DNA from 3 places in the Arthrobacter sp. P1_B9 genome. Region 1 is predicted to be linked to each of the others. Evidence: predicted binding sites of a transcription regulator. Region 1 holds the regulator's gene; each other region holds the start of a gene.

Region 1 (5,705 bases):
TCACGCCCGCATCCCTGCAGCTGCTGGCCGACGCCGGGTTCACCCGCGTTTCGTTCGGCATGCAGTCGGCCGTGCCGCACGTCCTGAAGGTCCTGGACCGCACCCACACGCCCAGCCGGGTGCCCGAGGTGGTGCAGTGGGCGCGTAATGCCGGGCTCTCGGTCAGCCTCGACCTCATTTACGGGACGCCGGGGGAGTCGTTGGAGGACTGGCGCTACTCGCTCGAGACCGCACTGTCCTACGCCCCCGACCACATCAGCGCCTATGCCCTGATCGTTGAAGACGGCACCAAGCTTGCCGCGCAGATCCGCCGTGGCGAAGTGCCGGAAATCGACGACGACGACCACGCCGCCAAATACGAACTCGCCGACGAACTGATTTCCGCCGCCGGGCTCAACTGGTACGAGGTCAGCAACTGGTCCCGCACCCCCGAACAGGCCTGCCGGCACAACCTCGCTTACTGGCGCGGGGACGACTGGTGGGGCATCGGGCCCGGGGCACACTCGCACGTGGGCGGCGTCCGCTGGTGGAACGTCAAGCACCCCACCGCCTACGCCAACCGCCTCGGCGCCGGCGCCTCACCCGCCGCCGGACGCGAAACGCTGGACTCTGAAACCCGCAACGTGGAACGGGTCATGCTCGAGGCCCGGCTCAATTCCGGACTCGACATCCCAAGCCTCGGCGGCCTGGGGGACACCGGCAGGCACGCTGTCGCGGGGCTGATCGCGGACGGCCTCGTGGACCCCGCGGCGGCTTTCAAAGGCCGGCTCATTCTCACCCTTAAGGGCCGGCTGCTGGCCGACGCCGTCGTCCGCAGGATCCTGCCGGACTAGTCTGCCGGCAAAGCTTCCACGACTTGGCTGCCCGCACCAGCGGCCACAATACCCTGCCGCATAAAAGAGAGCCGGCCGCTGCCCCTGACGGGCGGCGGCCGGCTCTCGTGCTTGGGTCCGGGCCGGCTATTTGATCCAGCGCAGGTTGAACTCGTAGCGGTGCGGCTGGCCGCGGTTGACGTGGATGCCTGCCGCCACCGAGAAGCACGTCACGGCGATCCAGATCACCGTGGCGAGCACGGCGAAGAGGTTGCCCACCACCGGGATGAAGACCAGCAGATTGGCCAGTACCGCGGCCAGTGTCGGCGGCAGCGTGAAATTGAGGGCTTCCTTGGATTCCTGTGCCGTGAACGGGCCGCGGTCCTTGAAGATGAGGTAGATCAGCAGCGACGGCACGCAGCCCAGGATGCCGCCGAAGTGCGCGAGCGTGGCCCACTGGCGGTCCTCGCTGGCCGTCAGCGGCAGCGCGTTTGCCGGAACGCCATGGTACGGGGGCTGGCCATGGCCAGCCTGATTGCCCGTGTGTTCGCGTGCGTTATCTGCCACGGTGTAGCCCTTCGGATTGCGGTGATGCGTTGCTGCCTGGGTTGTGCCTGAAATAGCCGGGACCGCACTGGAAGCGCGGCCGCCGTTTCAAGAATACTTGCTCGGGCAAGGAAATGGAGATCAGGGGCGGCCGCCGCGGCGGACTAGGGCACGGTGAGGAAGTCAATGACCTCTTCCACGCGGCCAAGCAGCGACGCCTCCAGATCAGCGTAGCTGCGGACAGCCCCCAGGAGTTTCTGCCAGCCGAGGCCGATGTCCTCCTTCGTGGAGTGGGGCCACCCGAAAGCCATCAGGATCCCGGTCTTCCAGTCCGTGCCGCGGGGGATCACGGGCCACTGCTCGATCCCCAGGACCGAGGGCCGGATGGCCTGCCACACGTCCACGTAGGGGTGCCCCACAATCAGGACGTTGCCTGCGGCGCCCGGTGAGGCCATGACGGCGTCGGCGATCCGCGACTCCTTGGAGTCTGCCACCAAGTGGTCTACGAGCACGCCGAGGCGCCGGCCGGGGCCCGGGCCGAAGTCCGCCACGGCGGCCGCGAGGTCGTCAATGCCGTGCAGGGGCTCGACGACGATGCCCTCCACCCGGAGGTCATCGCCCCAGACCTTCTCCACCAGCTCGGCGTCGTGCTTTCCTTCCACCCAGATGCGGCTGGCCTTGGCCACCTGTGCGCGCTGCCCCGCCACCCGTACCGAGCCCGACGCCGTGCGGCCGGCACCGGCGGCCGGTGCCGTCTTCTTCCGGGCCGGCGGCATCAGGCGGATGGGCTGGCCGTCCAAGAGGAAGCCGAAGCCGAGGCGGAAGGACCGCGACTTGCCCCGCCGGTCCTCCAGCGCCACCACGTGCATGCCGCCGGACTTCTCCACGCGGGTTACGGCGCCCACCCAGCCGGACTGGACCTCCTCGAGGACCATCCCGCGTTCCACCGGGACTTCCGGCAGCTGGGTCTTGGCGGGGGCGGACAGGTCCTGGGGTCCCCAGTTCTGGTACGACATCTCTTCACGCTTACTTTGCACTCGGAATGTACGGCGGTCGGTGGAACTCTCCGGGGGCCGGAACCGGACCGCGACGGCGCGGCAACGGCAGCGTCTGCCACGGTCTCGGCGCCGGCGTGACGGGAATCGCGTTCCCGCGGGCCACGCCTGGAGCGAATCCAATGCTAACAACGCGGCGACTCATATTAGACTGGTTAGCACTTAGGCATGTCGAGTGCTAACCCTTGTCCTGTGGCGGGCCGTCCGTGCACCACTGGTGGACCCGGACCGGACGCGGGGGTGGCACCGGCTGCGGGACGGTCGATTGGAGGTGGAGCGTGAGCGAACCGCGCAAACTCGAAGTGTTGCGCGCCATCGTGGAGGACTACGTCCATTCGCGTGAGCCCGTTGGTTCCAAAGCGCTCGTTGAACGGCACCATCTCGGCGTCTCGAGCGCCACGATCCGAAATGACATGGCGGCGCTGGAAGACGAGGGCCTGATCACGGCACCGCACACGAGTGCAGGCCGGATCCCCACTGACAAGGGCTACCGGTTGTTCGTCGACCAGATCTCAGCGGTGAAGCCGTTGTCCCAGGCCGAGCGCCGGGCCATCCAGGCGCTGCTGGAAGGATCCGAGGACCTCGACGACATCCTTGACCGGACCGTGAGGCTCCTCTCGCACCTGACCAACCAGGTCGCCGTCGTGCAGTATCCGCTGCTCAGCCGCGCCCGGGTGCGGCACATTGAGTTCGTGCTGCTGGCGCCCAGGAAAGTGCTGGCTGTTCTGATCGCTGACACGGGCAAGGTGGAGCAGCGCGTGATCGACGTCGGGCAGGACATTCCCGACGACGCGCTGTCGGAATTGCGGAGTAGTTTTCTGGCCAGCCTCTCCGGTACGCCGCTGAGCCTGATGCCGCAGCTGCTGCCCGCCGTCGTTGCCGGTGGCCCGCCCGCGCGGCGCGGAGCAGCCCAGGCGCTGGCCCGCGGTCTTGAGGCCCTGGCCACGAGCAGCCGTGAAGAGCGCATGGTCATGGCCGGCACCGCCAACCTGGCCCGCTCCAATGTGGACTTCCCGCTCAGCATCGGCCCCGTGCTGGAGGCCCTCGAGGAACAGGTGGTCATGCTCCGCCTGCTCAGCGAAATGGCCGAAGACCCGCGCGGCGTGACCGTCAGCATCGGCCGGGAAAACCCCTACGACGGTCTCGCCGAGGCCTCGGTCGTGGCCACCGCCTACGGGCCGGACGCCACGGCCAAGGTCGGAGTGCTTGGGCCCACCCGGATGGACTATCCCACCACCATGGCCGCCGTCCGAGCGGTGGCCCGCTACCTTTCGAGGATCCTGGGGCCCTGACAGGCCCGGGACCGAATACGACTTCTTGCCCCACAGGCAGTGCCCCACAGGCAGTACCCCACAGGCAGTACAACAAGGAAGAGATACACACTTTGAGCAGCCACTACGACGTTCTTGGAGTCTCCCGCGACGCATCGGGGGAGGAGATCAAGAAGGCCTACCGGAAACTGGCCCGGACCCTGCACCCGGACGTGAACCCCGGGGAGGACGCCTCGGACAGGTTCAAGGCCGTCACGCACGCCTACGAGGTCCTCTCCGATCCGCAGAAGCGCCGGGTCTATGACACCACCGGCAACGAGAACGGCACCGACAACGGGTTCGGCGGCGGCAGCTACTCGGGCCAGGGCTTCGCCTTCCAGGACATCTTCGAGACCTTCTTCGGCGCCGGTGGCGGCCAGGGCGGCCCGGCGTCCAGGGTCCGCCGCGGCCAGGACGCGCTGATCAGCGTCCGGATCGACCTCCGCGATGCGGTGTTCGGCGTGAACAAAAAGCTCGAGGTCGACACGGCCGTCATCTGCCCCACCTGCGAGGGATCCTGCTGCCGGGAGGGCACCCACCCGGTCCGCTGCGACATCTGTGGCGGCAGCGGTCAGGTCCAGCGCGCCGTGCGGTCCATCCTGGGCCAGGTCATGACGTCCGCCCCCTGCGGGTCTTGCGAGGGCTTCGGCACCGTCATCAAGGACCCGTGCAACGAATGCAGCGGCCAGGGCCGGATCCGCAGCCGCCGCTCGCTGACCGTCAAGGTCCCGGCCGGCGTGGCCACCGGCACCCGCATCCAGCTGTCCGGCCAGGGCGAGGCCGGCCCTGCCGGCGGCCCCGCCGGGGACCTGTACGTGGAGATCAGGGTCAACAACGACGCCACTTACGTGCGCGAGGGCGATGACCTGCACGCGAGCCTCAACATTCCCATGACGGCGGCCGCCCTCGGCACCGAAATATCCCTCGACACCTTCGACGGACAGCAGGAGATCGACGTCAAGGCCGGCACCCAGTCCGGCGAGATCATCACCCTTCGCGGTCTCGGCGTCACGCACCTGCGCGGCCACGGCCGCGGCGATCTGAAGGTGCACCTGCAGGTGGAAACACCGGTCAAGCTCGATCACGTCCAGGAGGAACTTCTCCGCCAGCTGGCCAAGCACCGTGGCGAGCACCTCACGGAAGGAAAGCTTGCGGCCAGCGGCGGCGTCTTCGCCAAACTGCGGGACCGGCTCGGTAACCTGTAGCGGTGAGTAACCCGGTCTTCTTCACCGCCCCAGGCACCCTGGACCAGCAGGTCCCCGGCTCGGCCTTCGTCCTCGAGGGAACCGAGGCCCGCCACGCCGTCACCGTCAAACGGATCGGCGTCGGCGAAGCGGTCGACATCGCGGACGGCGCAGGCAAGCGCCTGACCGGCACCGTGACAGCCGTCGCTGCCGGGGAGCTGAGCGTCGAATGCGTGGACCTGGCTGAGGAACCACGGCCAGGAACACGGCTGGTCCTGGTCCAGGCCCTGGCGAAGGGCGACCGCGATGAACTGGCGGCCGAGACCGCGACCGAGTTGGGCATCGACGCCGTCATTCCCTGGCAGGCCGAGCGGTCCATTGTGCGCTGGAAGGCTGAGCGGGCCGCGAAGGCGCATGCCAAGTGGCAATCGGTGGTGACGGCAGCCGCCAAACAGGCGCGCCGGGCATGGATTCCCGAGGTCCGGGCCGTCGTCGACGGCGCCGGGCTGCAGGCGGCCGTAACGGCGGCAGACCTCGCCGTCGTCCTGCATGAAGACGCCGTGCGCCCGCTGCGGCAGGTACTCGAGGCCTGGCTGGAAAGTGTTGGGCCCGGCGATGTTGTGGCAGATGATGCCGGATCCCGTGAGGTCCTGCTGATCGTGGGTCCGGAAGGCGGCATCAGCCCGCGGGAGGTGACCCGGCTTTGCGACGCCGGTGCAGTTACGGCCCTTTTGGGGCACCATGTGCTGCGTTCGTCCACGGCCGGGCCCGCCGCCACTGTGCTGGCCAGCGACATCC
Region 2 (5,705 bases), on a different contig from region 1:
ATCCCTCACGGGTGTGGCTGCGGTAGGTCAGCAGGATGGTCTTCTCACCCAGCCGGTCCGCGCCCAACAGTTCCAGCTCCACGGCTCCGCCCGGGTTGTCCTCGAGTGACATCATCATGGCGTCGCGGGTCCAGATCCGGCCGGAGCTGCCGATTTCGGTGAAGCCCGGGTGGAGCAGCACGCCCGTGCGGCCCAGGTCTGCCCGGGTTTCGGGGCGGAGCAGTTCGCGTTCGAGGGACTCGACGACGGCTTCGGCGCTGGCCTCCGCCCGGTCTACGGCAGGTTCTTCTTCGAGTTCGCTGAAGAGGTCCGGTTCGTCGTAGGTCCCCGGCGCGCCAAAGAGTTCCTGCTGGCCGGCTGGCGCCGGGGCTGCCTGCGGCCGGGTCGCGGCCGCAGGGGCGGCGGCGGGTGGGGCGGCGGACTGGGCGGCGGGCTGCATCTTGTCCTGCTGTGTCATGCCCTGCTGTGTTTTGCCCGCTGGCGGTTCGCCCGCTGGCGGTTCGCCCGCTGGCGGTTCGCCCTCCGGGGTGCCGAACCCGGGACCCTGCCGGACGGCCACGCCCTGCTGGTACGCCGTGGCCGCTGCCCGGGCGCGGACGTCCGCCGCCTCGTTGAGCTCGTGCCCCGCGTGGCCCCGCACCCATTCGAAGGTGTACTTGCGGCCCACGAGCGCCTGGTCGATGTCCTTGAGGAGGTCCACGTTCAGCACCGGCTTGCCGTCGGCTTTGCGCCAGCCCTTGCGTTTCCAGCCGGGCATCCACTTGGTCACGGCGTTGATGACGTACTGGCTGTCGCAGAGGATCAGCAGGTCTTCCCCGGGCATGTGCGCCGTTGCCCGGAACAGGTCCAGCACCGCCATCAGTTCGCCCTGGTTGTTCGTGCCGTGGGGCCACCCCCCGGCCCGCCAGCAGTCGTCATTCACGTACCAGGCCCAGCCGGCCGGGCCAGGATTTCCTAAGGCCGAACCGTCGGCCGCTGCTGTAATCGTCACTGACCTATCCTGCCAGAACCCGCCGACGCCCACCGACGCTCCCTTGGACAGGGGCCGCGATTAACCGGCGACGGCGGCCCCACCCGAGGGTGGGACCGCCGTCGTCGAACAGCCGGTGATGGCTGGCGCGGGTGGTTAGAAACCGCCCATGCCGCCCATGCCGCCCATGTCGTCGCCGCCGCCCATCGGGGCGCCACCCTTCTCGGGCTTGTCGGCTACAACGGCCTCGGTGGTGAGGAACAGGCCGGCGATGGAAGCCGCGTTCTGCAGGGCAGAGCGGGTTACCTTGACCGGGTCGTTGATGCCGGCGGCCAGCAGGTCGACGTACTCGCCGGTGGCGGCGTTGAGGCCGTGGCCTGCGGGCAGGCCGCGGACCTTATCCACGACGACGCCGGGCTCGAGGCCGGCGTTGAAGGCGATCTGCTTCAGCGGGGCGTCGATGGCAACGCGGACGATGTTCGCGCCCGTTGCTTCGTCACCGGAGAGCTGCAGGTTCGCGAATGCCTTGGCGCCGGCCTGGATCAGGGCAACGCCACCGCCGGCGACGATGCCCTCTTCGACAGCAGCCTTGGCGTTGCGGACGGCGTCCTCAATGCGGTGCTTGCGTTCCTTGAGCTCGACCTCGGTTGCGGCGCCGGCCTTGATGACTGCAACGCCGCCGGCCAGCTTGGCCAGGCGCTCCTGCAGCTTCTCGCGGTCGTAGTCGGAATCGGAGTTCTCGATCTCGGCGCGGATCTGGGACACGCGGCCGGCGATCTGGTCGGCGTCGCCTGCACCCTCGACGATGGTGGTCTCGTCCTTGGTGACAACAACCTTGCGGGCCTTGCCAAGGAGTTCGAGTCCGGCGGTCTCAAGCTTGAGGCCGACTTCCTCGGAGATGACCTGGCCACCGGTGAGGATGGCGATGTCGGCCAGCTGCGCCTTGCGGCGGTCGCCGAAGCCTGGAGCCTTGACGGCGACGGACTTGAAGGTGCCGCGGATCTTGTTGACGATCAGGGTGGCCAGGGCCTCGCCCTCGATGTCTTCGGCAATGATCAGCAGCGGCTTGTTGGACTGCATGACCTTTTCCAGGACAGCAACCAGTTCCTTGACGTTGGAGATCTTGGAGTTGACGATCAGGATGTACGGATCCTCAAGGACCGTTTCCTGGCGCTCAGCGTCGGTGACGAAGTAAGCGGAGATGTAGCCCTTGTCGAAGCGCATGCCTTCGGTCAGCTCCAGCTCGAGGCCGAACGTGTTCGACTCCTCGACGGTGATGACGCCTTCCTTGCCGACCTTGTCGAGGGCTTCGGCGATCAGGGCGCCGATCTCGTTGTCGCCGGCGGAGATGGACGCGGTGGCGGCGATCTCTTCCTTGGTCTCGATTTCCTTGGCGGAGGCCAGGAGCTCGACGGTGACCGCGTCAACAGCCTTCTCGATGCCGCGCTTGAGGGACAGCGGGTCAGCGCCGGCCGCGACGTTGCGCAGGCCTTCCTTGACCAGGGCCTGTGCCAGCACGGTTGCCGTGGTGGTGCCGTCGCCTGCGACGTCATCCGTCTTCTTGGCAACTTCCTTGACCAGCTCGGCGCCGATCTTTTCGTAGGGATCGTCCAGCTCGATCTCCTTGGCGATGGAAACACCATCGTTGGTGATCGTGGGGGCGCCCCACTTCTTTTCGAGGACGACGTTGCGTCCCCGCGGGCCGAGGGTGACCTTGACGGCGTCGGCGAGGATGTTCAGGCCCCGCTCAAGACCGCGGCGTGCCTCTTCATCAAATGCAATGATCTTGGCCATAACGGCAGTAGTCCTTTCGGGACAGTCGTTAAGAATGAACCTTCGCTGTGGTGCCCGCGACGGACGATCCCAACCCCGCGGCCTCTGTATGCCGCCGGGTCCGGGATCTCACCCCAGCAAGGTGTTTCTTTAGCTCCTGGACCGGCTGCCCCACTTCGCGGCCGGGCGGACCGGGCGTCGTGTTAGCAGTCAGTGCGCTGGAGTGCTAAATCAATAATTAGCACTCCCCCGGGGAGAGTGCAAGCAGTGGCCGGCCGGAACCGGCCGCCACGCGGGCACAATACGCTACGAGCGATCAGCCGCCGCTGCTGCTCGCGGCTTCTGTGCCGTCCACCGTGGGCAGGTTGTCCTCGCCGTAGGTCGAAACCATGTAGTTCGCTTCGGTGATGTCGCCGTGGGCATCAAAGTTGATCCGTCCGGACTGGCCGTCGTAGTCCGGCCGCTGGCCTGCCCGGAGGACCCCGACGCAGTCCTTGTAGCTCGTGCATGACTCGCTGGCCGGCTGGCTGCCGCCGGCCCCGGTTCCGCCTGCTGCCGGGGTTCCGCCGGAGACCGCGACGAGGGACGCCGCGATGGAAGTGCCGGCGTCGTCCTCTGCGGCGGCGGCGGCGACGGCGGCCAGGACGACGGCGTCGTACGTCTCGGCGGCGAACACCATGTCCTTCAGCCCGGGATCAACGGCCACGAGGTCCGCCTGGAAGGCGGCGGAGGGAAACACGCCGGGCAGGATCCCGCGTGCACCCTCGAGCGCCCGGGCGCCCAGACCAGAGCCGTACTTGCTGACTGCTCCGTCACTGAGGACCAGCTTCTTGCCGGCGAGGCCGGCGTTGTTCAGCTCGGCGATGGCGCCCTGTGCGCCGTCGCGCGAGACCAGGATGACGGCGTCGGGGTTGGCGGCCTTAGCGGCGGCGACAGCCTGCTGCGCCTGGCCGGGGGTGAACTCCGCGTCCGCCACGACCTCCAGTCCGGACTGTTTCGCCGCACCAACGACGGCGGCGGCGACGTCTTTGCCGTAGTCGCCTTCCTCATGCAGCACCGCCAGGGTCCTGGCGCCGCCGTCTTTGACCAGTTTGGCGAGGACGGATGCCTGGGCGACGTCGGCGGCCGAGGTGCGGAAATAGTAGCCGCCGCTCTTGTAGTTGCTGAGCGCGGCGGCGGTGTTGGCCGGGGAGATCACGGCTACCTTGGCGTTGGCGAGCACGTCGATGGCGGCCGGGGCACGGCTGGAATCGGTCGGGCCGATCACGACGTCGGCCTTGGCAGCAACCAGCGCTTTCGCCTGGGCGGCGGTGTCCGTGCTGATGGTTTCCGGCAGCAGCTCCACCGGTTTGCCTTTGTGCCCGCCGGCAGCGTTGATCTCCTTGACGGCAAGTTTGGCCGCCGCGAGCTCGGAGGCGTTGAGGAAGTTCTGATTGCCCGTGTTGTCCAGGATCAGGCCGATGCGCAGGGTGCCGTCACCGCTGGCGTCGGCGCTGGCCACGCGGGCACTGCCCGCGGGGCCCAGGCAGCCCGTCAGGGCCAGGGCCGCTACTGTGCCCGCCGCCAGGGCGCGGCCCAGCGGCAAATGTCCTCCGCGGCGCCCGGCCGCGTTCCTTGGGGCGTTCGTGACGGCAGCCAGTACCACTAGGCGGGCCGGACGCTTTCGGCCTGCGGGCCCTTTTCGCCCTCGCCGACTTCCAGTTCCACCCGCTGGCCCTCGTCCAGGGCGCGGTAGCCTTCCCCGACGATCGCGGACCAGTGCACGAAGACGTCGTTCTCGGAACCGTCCACGGCGATGAAGCCGTAGCCCTTTTCGGCGTTGAACCATTTGACGGTTCCCAGTGCCATGGTGTCCACACTTTCAGCTAGCTTGCGTGCGGCCCACCTCGATGTGCGCCGCGGACTGCGAAAAGAAATCCGCAGATACTGTACCCACAGCGTCCCCCAGGAACGCCGGCGGCGGGCAGGGCCCCCGCCTAATAGTTATTGAGGCGTAACCGGATTGGCTACTGGTAGCCGGGGCCGAGCACGACGACAAGGGGCATGTTGAACTCGGCAGAGTCCACGAGGGTGTCGACGCCGAGGAGGGCTCCGAGTGCCTCCGCATTGCCCTTCTGCTCGATGCCGCTGTAGAAGATCACCGACGTCTGTTGCGGGACACCGCCCCAGTTGCCGGTCTCGCCCAGGACCCAGCCGTCGGAGGTGACGGTGCCGCCGACGCGGGTGGCGAGGCCGGCGGTGGTGGTCGCGTTGTAGATCGTCACCGGCTGCGTCTTGTCGACGGCGGCGGCTGTGGCGCTCGGCGTAGCTGACGGCGAAGCCGCCGGCGCGGCGGCGGCGTCCGTGCCGGCCGGCTCCGGGCTCGTCGGCGTGGGACTGGGGCTCATGGTGCTCGTGGCGGACGGGCTGCTGCTGGCAGATGCGGACGCGCTGCCACCGGCCGTCACGGCCGCGGCCTGGCCTGCGGAGAAGCCGAGCTTCGGCAGGATCAGGAAGGCCACCAGGCCGATGGCCAGGGCTACGCAGCCAGCCGCCAGGATCGGCGCCAGGCTCCGCCGCCGCGATGCCGCGACGGCCCGGTGGACTCCCTGCCGGGTAGAGGTCTCCGGGACCCGATCAAATTCATCCCGAGCGTATTTGGTCATGGTAAAACGACGTCCTTGCTGATTTCATACGGGGTGCCCGAGGCCGGAACGGACGCAACAGGACGTGCGCATCCGGCTGCTCGTGACGCGACTTTACGAATCTGTTCCCAGACGACGGGCAGTGCGGGCACGTTGGCGTGATGTACGTAGTCTACGCAATCTCTTGACCAGCATGGGATCGTGGGCCAGCGCATCCTCGGTATCGATGAGGGCATTGAGGATCTGGTAGTAGTGCGTGGCGGACAGATCGAACAGCTCGCGGATGGCCTGTTCCTTGGCCCCGGCGTACTTCCACCATTGCCGCTCCAAGGCCAGCA
Region 3 (5,705 bases), on a different contig from region 1:
TGGTGCAGGAACAGCGCGCCGCCTGGTCCGGCTACGCGACCACGCAGCGGCACCCGGCCGTGCCGTCCGGGCTGGCTGAAATCAGCGGCCTTTACCGGGAGCTCGCAGCGGAACTGGCTGAACTGGGCCTGGCTGTCAAGCACACCGCCGCCGGCGGCGACTTGGAGCGCGCACCCTACGACGAACTCCTGCCCCGGGTGCGGCGGCTCGTCGCCGACACCGCGACCCTTGAAACCCTTCCGGAGCGCACGCTGCTCGTCGAAAGCATGCGAGAGCACGGCCTGGGCGAGCTTCTCGCCGACCTTGCCGAGCGAGAGGTCCCGGAGGGTTCGGTGACCGCCGAACTTGAGCTGGCCTGGTGGCAGTCGGCCCTGGAGGCCATGATCAGCGGCGATGACTACCTCGCCATGTCCGACGGCGACGCCCTGCGCCAGCTTGAGGCGGAGTACCGTCTCGCGGACAACGCCCATATCGCCAGCGGCGCTGCCCGGCTGCGCTGGAACCTGTCCGAGCGCTGGCGCACTGCCATCTCGGCGTACCCCCGCCAGGCCGAGCTGTTGCGCAGCCTGCTGAAGGACGGCCGGGTGACCCTGGCAGCCCTGAGCGGCCAGGCGCAGGAGCTGCTGCCCACACTGGTACCGGTGTGGTCCGTCAGCCCCTACCTCATGACGGGTCTGCTGCCGATCGAGCAGACCTTCGATGCCGTCGTGATTCTCGACGCCGAGACGACCTCGTTGCAGGCCGTCCTCCCGGCGATCGCCCGGTCCCGGCAGGTCATCGCCTTCGGCGACGAACAGATCGCCAGCCCCCGGACCTTTACCGTGGGCGTCGAACGGCTCGCCGCGGGGGAGAGCTCCTACCAAAGCGTTGAGAGCTCGTTCCGGGCACTCTCTGCCGTGCTTCCGGTCTGGAACCTCAGGACCGTGTACCGTGCGGTCGATGAAGACCTGGTGCGCCAGCTCAGCAAGGGTTTTTACGGCGGGGAACTCACCCGCCTCCCGGAGGGCCAATCTGCCACAGGGCTGGACCGTACCCTCAGCGTGGAGTACCTCCCCGACGGCACGGGGCTGCCCAGCGCTGACCACGACGGCGTCGAATCGGTTGTTGCCGAGGTCAACCGCGCGGTGGAGCTGGTCTTCGAGCACGCCCGGCTCCGCCCCCGGACGTCGCTGGCCGTGGTGACCGGCAGCCTTCGCCATGCCGCCCGGATCGGCGAGGCCATCAGGGCGCAACTGCCCAACTACCCCATGCTGGGCAGCTTCTTCACTGCGGGGGATGAGTCCTTCCGCGTAGTGGATCTGGAACGGGCCCAGGGCCTGGTCCGCGACCACGTCATTTTTTCCCCGGGCTATGGCCGTACCCCGCATGGGCGCACCCTCCACAGCCTCGGGCCGCTTTCCGCCGAAGGTGGCCGAGCAAAATTCGCCCTGGCGATGACGCGTGCCCGCCGGTCCCTGCACGTGCTCAGCTGCTTCCGGCCCGAAGACCTTGATGTCAGCCGCCTCAGCCACGGCGCCGTGGACTTCTACGAGCTCCTGGACCGTGAGATCGCGGGCAACACGGATCTTGGCAGCCCCGCCTCCCGGGCTGCGGCCAGCGAGCAGGCGCTCGGCGCCGATCCGCTCGTGGCCGACCTGGGTGACCGGCTCCGGGCCCGCGGGGCACGTGTGTGGCACCAGTACGACGGCGTCCTGAACATGGTGGCGGCCGCCGATCCGATGACCACGATCGGCCAGGACGATGCGGAGATTCCCCGTCCGGTGGCGATCGAGTCGGACGGTACGAGCCATTACCGGCGGATGAGCGTCCGTGAACGGAGCAGGCTCCGGCCGCAGCTCCTGGAGCGGCTTGGCTGGCGGTACATGCCCCTGTGGACCATAGAGGTCTTCACCGACCCCTCGGCCTGCGCCGACCGGATTGGCGGCTACCTCGGGTTGGAGAAGCCCGCCGTGTCCAGCCGGCTGCGGACATCGCACGGTTTCTTCGACGACGGCATCGAACACCTGGCGATCGACGAGGCGCGGGCCGCCGAGTACCACGTGGCGGCCGAACCCTCGGGACAGGTGTTCCGCGGCCACGAAACTGCTGGCCAAGAATTCCGCCGGCAGGCACCAGCATCAGCAATGACAGGCAATACAGGCAGTAAGGAGGCCGGCGGCATGAGTGCGGACGGCATCACTAGCAACACCGGCGAGACCGGCGACACGAACGACACCGCGGGGCCGAAGCCGGGTGAGTCGACGGGGGCCGCGGCCGACACCGCAGGGTCGAAGGCCGGCGAATCGACCGGGGAATCGACCGGCGACGGGCCGGACCAGGAGGCCGCGAAGGAGACGTCGCGCCGTTCGGAGGCACAGGCCACCGTTCCGGAGGGTGTGCTGCCGAATAAGGCGGCGGAAGACGACCCCCGGCGCTGGGGTGACCAGCCTGATAATTACGATCACGACGCCTGGCTCCAGGAACAGAAGCCGCCGCACTGGGGCTGACGGGCCGCGCCCGCAGCCCAGAGCCTGCGGGCGCGGCCCGCGTCGGAGCCTACGGCCCGGGCCACTGGCCCGGCGGAAACGCCCTGCTGGCTGGACGGCTAGCCCGGCGGTGACGACACAAGCACGAAAAACAATTTGCCCTGGGTAGACGCGCCCGCCAGCCTGCGGGCCTGGTCGGCCGTCGCTGCCACCACCACCAGCCCGTCAGTCTCCGCAGTGGCGGGCCAGGAGCCGGCCTTGCCGCCCTGCGCCGACGTCCAGAGCACTGGTACGGCTTCGGCCAGGATTTGGCTTTCGCCGGGTTGTTCCATGCCGTTGCCGGCAGTGAGCACCACGTTGACGAGCTGCCCGGGGGAGACCAGCTGGATGGAGGCCGGATCTGCCATCCTCAGCGGCACGGCCGCAGAGCCTCGCGGGCTTCCGGCGAGCAGGCCCGGTCCCAGGATCTGGGCGTCGGTGAGGAGCTGGCCCTGGCGCAACGGTGCGGCCAGCTGTTTTCCCTCGAACGCGGTCTCGCTGCCGGGGCTGCCCGCAGGAATAAGGCCGGGTGGCACGCTGATCCTGCTGAGATCGCCGGGTTCCAGAAACTTTCCAGCGGGCAGATCGGCCGCGGCGGCGAAGGCTGCGACAGTGTCAGTGGGCGCTGGAGCCAGTTGCTGAACTGTCAGTCCGGCGGGGATGCAGAACAGGAGGGCCGCGATAAGCCGCCGGTTCCGGTTCAGCCAGCCGCGCAGGCGGCGCCACGACGGGCGGCCGCGGGGCGGACGCCGGCGGGGTTTCGCGGGACCGATCCGGCTCCGGAACGGAAGGCCTGCGGCGGAAAACGTGGCGGCAGGAAGTCTCGTTGGGCGGATCCCGGTACGGGACCAGCGGCCGGGGCCAGCTTCAGGCATTGCGGCGCGGAACGGCCTGAACGAAGGCGTGGAAGACGGCACAGGCGCCGCCGGGGCAGCCGTCTTGAACGAAGGCGGGGAAACCGCGGTGAGGAAAAGTTCCATGCCGCCACGCTACGGATCTGCGCAGAGCGGCGGCAGCTGCGGAACGTCCTATGTGGACAACGGCAACAGCGGCAACGGCAACGGCAACAGCGGACAGGGGACAGGGATTCAGGCAGTGCCGAGAATCAGCCGGCCGTAGCCCAGCCGGCGGCCGGTGCCAACCCGGCAGGTGCCTTAGCTGGCCGCTGCGGCGGGCGCGGGGGTGGCCGCGGGAGTTGCAGGAGCCGGGGAAACCGTGCTGCCCTTGGCGTCGCGCGAATCGGTCCGGTAGAAGCCGGAGCCCTTGAACACTACGCCGACGCTGTTGAACTTCTTGCGCAGCGTGCCCTGGCACTCGGGGCAGGACGTCAAGGAGTTGTCGCTGAACGACTGCACGATCTCGAAGGCGTGGCTGCAGTCCTTGCAGGCGTATGCATACGTGGGCACTGGAAATCCTCCTCAGGGGCAAACGAGCAGGTCCCGTGCTGCGGAGTCCGGATCACCGCCGATATGTCTATCGACCTGTTCCGTCCTTAGCAGTCGCAGGGCCTGAGTGCCAATTCTATCACCTTGGCGGGAACCAGGATCAGGCGGGCCGGGATCGGCCGAGTCGGACGATCCCGCCCGGGGTCAGCGCCGTGTCGACTTTCCGGTCGAACGACTCCGCGGGGATGCTGCCTGCGGGCAGCACCTCCGTGTCATAGACGACGGCGGCAGTCGGCGACGCGACAGCGTCGGCTGCAGCGTCGGCCGCCCCGGCGTCCGCCCCGCCGGGCGCGGAGGACATGGCAGCCAGGGCGGCAAGGAACTTGTCGTAGTAGCCGCCGCCTTGCCCGATTCGGTTGCCCGAGAAATCCACCGCGGTGGCCGGCAGGAAGATTGCGGTGGCGTCCCGCATGACTTCGGTACCGTGGCGCTCTCCGACAGGCTCCTGGATGGGCGCGTACCGGCTGCGGACAAACCCGGACTGGGGAGTCCAATACACCCAGCTGAGCTCGATGTCGGGTTCGCAAACGGGCAGCAGCACCCGGTGCCCGGCTTCGACCAGGGCAGTCAGCAGTGGCAGTGTGGGCGGTTCGGCGCCCACACCGAGGTACGCCGCGAAGGTGCCCTGGCGGCCGCGGCCAAGCCCGGAGGCCCACGCGAGCCCGTGGCTGGCGATGCCCGCCGCGGCGGTGTCCTGTGCGGCCAGCGGGAGTGCGGAACGCGCCGCCCTGTGGCTGGAGCGAATTTCCTCTTTTGACGCCATCTTGGCCCGTCCTCTGCCTCTTGCGGCCGCGCTGCAGCGGGGGGCCCGGCAGGCGGTTCGCATAATGATTACGCAATGATTGGTCCCTCCGTTAGATTAGTCGTGTGAATACACCCATCGCTTCCGTCCGCAAGGCCGTTATCCCCGCCGCGGGCCTTGGTACCAGGTTTCTCCCGGCCACAAAGGCCATGCCCAAGGAAATGCTGCCTGTCGTTGACAAGCCGGCCATCCAGTACGTAGTCGAGGAGGCCGTGAATGTCGGCCTGAACGACATCCTGATGATCACTGGCCGCAACAAGCGGGCGTTGGAGGACCACTTCGACCGCGTCCCCGCGCTGGAGTCCACCCTGGAGGCGAAGGGTGACACTGCGAAGCTCGAATCCATCCAGGCCGCCAGCAACCTCGGTGACATCCACTACGTCCGCCAGGGCGATCCCATGGGCCTCGGCCACGCGGTCCTCCGGGCCAAGCAGCACGTCGGGCATGAGCCGTTCGCCGTCCTCCTGGGAGATGACCTCATTGACGCCCGCGATGAGCTCCTCAGCACCATGATCGAGGTCCAGGCCAAGACCGGCGGGTCGGTGGTCGCTCTGATCGAGGTGGACCCGTCCCAGATCAGTGCCTACGGCTGCGCGGACGTCGAGGCAATCGGCGGTGAGGACTACGTCCGCATCAACCAGCTCGTGGAGAAGCCCGATGTCGCGGACGCCCCGTCCAACCTGGCCGTAATTGGCCGCTACGTGTTGCACCCGGCCGTCTTTGAAGTGCTGGAACGCACCGCGCCCGGCCGCGGCGGGGAAATCCAGCTCACGGACGCCCTGCAGGAACTCTCGGCCGGCACCGGCGAGGGCTACGGCGTGTACGGCGTCATCTTCCGCGGCCGCCGCTACGACACCGGCGACAAGCTCAGCTACCTCAAGGCCTGTGTCCAGCTCGCCTGCGACAGTGAGGACCTCGGCCCGGGCCTGCGCGAATGGCTGCCCGGCTTCGCGT

The links. The regulator HrcA, encoded in region 1, represses chaperone genes, less so after heat shock. The targets are predictions, from matches to a motif close to TTNGCACTCGNNNNNNNCGAGTGCNAA.
Region 2: the regulator HrcA is predicted to act here: its motif matches at 2,947-2,973, upstream of groL (chaperonin GroEL).
Region 3: the regulator HrcA is predicted to act here: its motif matches at 3,997-4,023, upstream of AC1D1A_RS04585 (FmdB family zinc ribbon protein).

Annotation. Positions count from the first base shown of each region.
Region 1 covers NZ_JBFUAA010000006.1:195,804-201,508, forward strand. The annotation lists gene hemW (radical SAM family heme chaperone HemW) at 1-833, shown strand, start outside; gene AC1D1A_RS10975 (DUF4870 domain-containing protein) at 960-1,379, opposite strand; gene AC1D1A_RS10980 (DUF3097 domain-containing protein) at 1,523-2,374, opposite strand; gene hrcA (heat-inducible transcriptional repressor HrcA) at 2,692-3,705, shown strand; gene dnaJ (molecular chaperone DnaJ) at 3,798-4,928, shown strand; gene AC1D1A_RS10995 (16S rRNA (uracil(1498)-N(3))-methyltransferase) at 4,931-5,705, shown strand, end outside.
Region 2 covers NZ_JBFUAA010000015.1:151,533-157,237, forward strand. The annotation lists gene AC1D1A_RS18100 (RNase H family protein) at 1-991, opposite strand, end outside; gene groL (chaperonin GroEL) at 1,127-2,764, opposite strand; gene AC1D1A_RS18110 (ABC transporter substrate-binding protein) at 3,060-4,328, opposite strand; gene AC1D1A_RS18115 (cold-shock protein) at 4,388-4,591, opposite strand; gene AC1D1A_RS18120 (LytR C-terminal domain-containing protein) at 4,750-5,388, opposite strand; gene AC1D1A_RS18125 (DUF3263 domain-containing protein) at 5,482-5,705, opposite strand, start outside.
Region 3 covers NZ_JBFUAA010000002.1:437,263-442,967, forward strand. The annotation lists gene AC1D1A_RS04575 (AAA family ATPase) at 1-2,486, shown strand, start outside; gene AC1D1A_RS04580 (RcpC/CpaB family pilus assembly protein) at 2,585-3,379, opposite strand; gene AC1D1A_RS04585 (FmdB family zinc ribbon protein) at 3,659-3,910, opposite strand; gene AC1D1A_RS04590 (5-formyltetrahydrofolate cyclo-ligase) at 4,050-4,712, opposite strand; gene galU (UTP--glucose-1-phosphate uridylyltransferase GalU) at 4,817-5,705, shown strand, end outside.